DNA from 2 places in the Renibacterium salmoninarum ATCC 33209 genome. Region 1 is predicted to be linked to the other one. Evidence: riboswitches for the same ligand, from Rfam matches in the RefSeq annotation. Region 1 holds a riboswitch; the other holds the start of a gene.
What was found. Region 1 has a riboswitch for S-adenosylmethionine ahead of RSAL33209_RS04370 (DUF1737 domain-containing protein). Riboswitches for the same ligand answer to the same signal wherever they lie in the genome.

Region 1 (2,193 bases):
AAACTTTGAGCGTCTCTGGAATATTGCTCTCAAAGAGCTTCAATATGCAAGGGGCTGAAGTACAGCGTTATTCTGCCGAGAACAAGAACCAGATCCGGCTGCAAGTAAGCCAAGCAATGAGCGGTCAGTGGTTCTTTGCAATCGTCACGATCTTCTTGTCTTCGATTCCGGCAATCGTCTATTTCGTGGCTGGCTTACTGGTTGATGCTGGCGCGCAAGCAATCACCGCCGGAACGATTGTGGCGTTCACTACGGTCCAAGCGAGATTATTGTTTCCGCTGACGAGTCTGATGCGGGTGGCCCTTGATCTGCAGACGTCGGGCGCGTTGTTTTCCAGGATTTTCGAGTATCTCGATCTCAAACCGGCGATTGAAGATCGTCCGGACGCCCATCCGTTGCGGGAACTGAGCGAACTGGGCCGCATTGAATTTCAAGATGTCAGCTTCGCCTATCCAGATGCGCAGGCTGGTGAACGCCCCACCCTAGACGGCGTCAGCTTCAGTATTGAGCCGGGGCAGTTTTCCGCTTTTGTCGGATCCTCTGGGGCGGGCAAAACCACCATTTCTTATTTGATCCCCCGGCTCTACGAAGCTAGTTCCGGCCAGATCCGTTTTAGCGGCAGTGATGTGAAGGATCTCTTGCAGGACTCTTTGGTTGCCCGTATCGGCATTGTGAGCCAAGAAACCTATCTTTTCCACGCCACCATTGCCGAGAACCTCCGTTACGCCAAGCCCGAGGCTACTGATGCAGAACTTCACGAGGCGACGCAGCGCGCAAACATTTATCAAACCATCATGAGCTTTCCCGATGGCTTTGCCACCTTGGTTGGTGAGCGCGGTTACCGGCTTTCCGGCGGCGAGAAGCAGCGAATTGCGATCGCCAGAGTGCTGCTCAAAGATCCTGCAGTTTTGGTGCTCGATGAAGCTACCAGTGCACTAGATTCGATTTCGGAGCGCGTAGTGCAGGCAGCTTTGGAAACTGCCTCGCATGGGCGCACCACGGTTGCCATTGCGCACCGACTTTCCACTGTCGTCGGGGCAGATGTGATTTTCGTGGTGGAACAAGGACGAATTGTGGAGCGCGGGGCCCATCAAGAGCTGCTCGCACTCGCAGGGCGCTATGCCGCACTGTATTCGGAGCAAATCAACTCCGCTTCTGAGTAGCTACGAAACAAAGTCACATCTATGCCGGTTGCCGAGCGCATTTGTGCTAATTTTGCTCTCGAGTAACGAGCGCCAGCACGCTTCGGAATTTTCGTCGCATTGCCCTGAGTTGCTGTCCGGCAACCCTCTCTTCCGGTGGGGTGCCTCAGGTGACTACTCGGCAACGTTCACGGGTTGCAAGCGGATTCACTCCTTCTTGCACCCACTGCAAAAGGAGTCTTCAATGGCTGAATCCCGCCTAATCTACCGGTTATTAACCGGTCCGGATGATCATGCGTTCTGTCAGAGGGTGACTGACGCACTCGCCGAAGGCTATGTGCTCTACGGCAGTCCCGCTGTAACCTCAAATGATGGCACCGCGATCGCCGCGCAAGCTGTGATTTTGCCCGGTTTCAACGCGGCCCAGTCCAACGCACTGAGCGATGGCGCGCAATGAGCTACGCGGGAGACCTCACCCCGGAAGAGGCTTGGCAGAAAGTAGCCGACGGCGCCACCTTGGTCGATGTGCGCACCGAAGCCGAGTGGCAGATCATTGGCGTTCCGGACACTTCCTCAATCGCCGTCGAGCCGAAGTTTGTGCAGTGGAACTTGGCCGGAAATGTCTGGAATACCGCGTTCCTTGCTGAGCTAAAAGCAGCGGTGCCAGCTGATTCAGAGCTGGTCTTCCTCTGCCGTTCTGGTGCCCGCTCAATCTCGGCCGCTGAAACCGCTACCGAGGCTGGATTTATCTCATACAACGTGCTTGAAGGCTTTGAAGGCGTGCCAAATTCCTACGGTGATCGCACCGTGAACGGTTGGAAGAATCGCAAGCTGCCCTGGACCAGTGCGACTCATAACGAGGGTCAGAGCGAATGAGCTTCAATCCCGCAGCGGCTGAATGGTCCGCGGATACGCAGGCCGTGCGTGGCGGCCTAGATCGAACCGGTTTCTTTGAAACGTCGGAGCCGATTTTTACCAATTCTGGTTTTGTTTACGAATCCGCTGAAGCCGCCGAGCGTGCCTTTACTGGCGAGGACGAGCGCTTCGTCTA
Region 2 (2,193 bases), 320 kb from region 1:
GGGCTAGACGCTTGGGTTACGGAGGGAAACGCCGGTGAAAGCGGACCAGAACGATTAGCATCCTTCCGCCGTTTGCTTGCCGCAGTGCTGGCAAGTCCGTCGAATACAGGCACGAGCTCGAACTGAGCGAAGAATACTCAGAATTCTTGAAATTTCAGGATAGCGTTGAGGCATGAACTTCGCCCCGCAAGGTTACAACGATGATCTACGCCTCGCGCACGTCATCGCAGACTCCGTTGATGCTCAGACTATGGACCGATTCAAGGCTCTCGATCTGAAAATTGAGACCAAGCCCGACCTGACTCCGGTAACTGACGCAGACAAAAGCGCTGAAGAGGCGATCCGGAGCCAGTTGTCGAGGTCTCGGCCGCGAGATGCGATCTTAGGCGAGGAATTTGGCAGTTCCGGCCATGGATCCCGCCGGTGGATCATCGATCCGATTGATGGTACTAAAAACTTTGTTCGGGGCGTGCCGGTCTGGGCCACGCTGATCTGCTTGGTAGATGAGGGCGTGCCGGTCGTCGGGTTAGTCAGTGCGCCAGCGCTGGGCAAACGTTGGTGGGCTTCTAAAGGGACCGGTGCATTCACTGGAAAATCTTTGGCTGCAGCGAGCAGACTTCGAGTCTCCAACGTGTCAAAACTAGCCGATGCTTCCTTGTCTTATTCCTCGCTTAAGGGCTGGCGTGAGCGGGGCAATCTTTCCGAATTCACTACTTTAATGGATTCCACCTGGCGGAGCCGGGCCTACGGCGATTTCTGGTCGTACTGCCTAGTTGCCGAAGGCGCGGTAGACATCGCCTGCGAACCCGAGCTGAACCTGCACGATATGGCAGCTTTGGTTCCCATCGTGACTGAAGCCGGCGGCAGATTCACCTCCTTGGAAGGCACGGAAGGCCCCTTTGGTGGAAATGCCTTGGCCACTAATGGAATTCTGCACTCAGAAGTATTGCGTCTGCTGAACCCACAGCTGGATCCGCTGATCTAAGCACAAAGCAGTGTTCCGTAACAGTGTGCGAAGACCTGCCTGATTCCTTTAGGCTTGTTTCAGGTCACGAGTGCCAGCGTTAAACCCCGGTTTGCTGGCCGGCAACCCTCCTATCGCGGCGGGGTGCCCCGGGTGACGACCTGGCCGGACCGGAGTGGTCCCGGCAAGCGCGACCTTCCAGGCCTGTCACGGCCAAACAGTGGAGGTTTTCTTTAAACGAGGTCTCATGAGCACGCTTACTGTCGAAAACCCCGCCCCGAATAAGATCGATCTGCCCGCGTTACTTCCGGTTGTGGGTGCAGAACTACAAGCACCGCTGATTCACGGCGGTCAAACCCGGTACGTCAATCTGGATTATGCTGCTTCTGCTCCGGCAATCGAATCGGTTGCTGAGTATTTGCAGGAAATCTTGCCTTATTACGCCAGTGTTCATCGTGGCGCTGGCTATGCCTCGCAAATCAGCACCTCGGTCTATGAAAATGCTCGAAACATCGTACGAACCTTTATCGGTGGCCGAGCAGACGACGCCGTGATTTTCACGCGGAACACCACTGATTCGCTGAATCTGTTGGCTCGTTGCCTGCCAGAAGCGGACGGCGCAACGCAGGGCGACGTGCTGTATTTGGATATTGAGCATCACGCTAATCTGCTGCCTTGGCAGTCGCTACCGCATCGAAGCGTGCTCGCTGCGGACACTATTGCCGAGACAATTTCGGTACTTGAAGCAGAGTTTGCTGCTGGACCGGTTTCGCTACTCGCTATCACTGGCGCCTCAAACGTCACTGGCGAAATTCTCCCAGTAGCCGAGCTGGCCGCATTGGCCCATCGACACGGAGCCAGGATCGTCGTCGACGCGGCGCAGTTGGCTCCGCACCGCCGCATCGATATCAGCGCCGCTGGCATTGACTATCTAGCCTTTTCTGGCCACAAGCTCTACGCTCCCTTTGGCGCGGGCGTGTTGGTTGGTCGCCCTGATTGGCTCGACGGCGGCCTACCCAATCTCTTTGGTGGCGGTGCGGTGCGCGAAGTCCGACTTGATTCGGTCAGCTGGGCAGAAGGCCCCGCAAGGCATGAAGGCGGCACGCCGAATGTCTTGGGCGCCGCGACATTGGCCCGGGCCGCCGAGGCGCTAGCTAACCTGGACCCGATTGCTTGGCGCGAGCACGAAGACCAGCTTCGAAGCACGCTAATTGAGACATTGGCAGAGA

Region 2: linked by a shared signal. The riboswitch ahead of RSAL33209_RS05960 (aminotransferase class V-fold PLP-dependent enzyme) and the one ahead of RSAL33209_RS04370 (DUF1737 domain-containing protein) in region 1 are both predicted to bind S-adenosylmethionine.

What each region holds. Positions count from the first base shown of each region.
Region 1 is NC_010168.1:855,074-857,266, reverse strand. Features, by position in the region: gene RSAL33209_RS04375 (ABC transporter ATP-binding protein) at 1-1,163, shown strand, start outside; SAM riboswitch class IV at 1,225-1,352, shown strand; gene RSAL33209_RS04370 (DUF1737 domain-containing protein) at 1,387-1,599, shown strand; gene RSAL33209_RS04365 (rhodanese-like domain-containing protein) at 1,596-2,018, shown strand; partial or broken gene RSAL33209_RS04360 (O-succinylhomoserine sulfhydrylase) at 2,015-2,193, shown strand, end outside.
Region 2 is NC_010168.1:1,174,171-1,176,363, reverse strand. Features, by position in the region: gene rsgA (ribosome small subunit-dependent GTPase A) at 1-126, shown strand, start outside; gene hisN (histidinol-phosphatase) at 173-985, shown strand; SAM riboswitch class IV at 1,048-1,161, shown strand; partial or broken gene RSAL33209_RS05960 (aminotransferase class V-fold PLP-dependent enzyme) at 1,212-2,193, shown strand, end outside.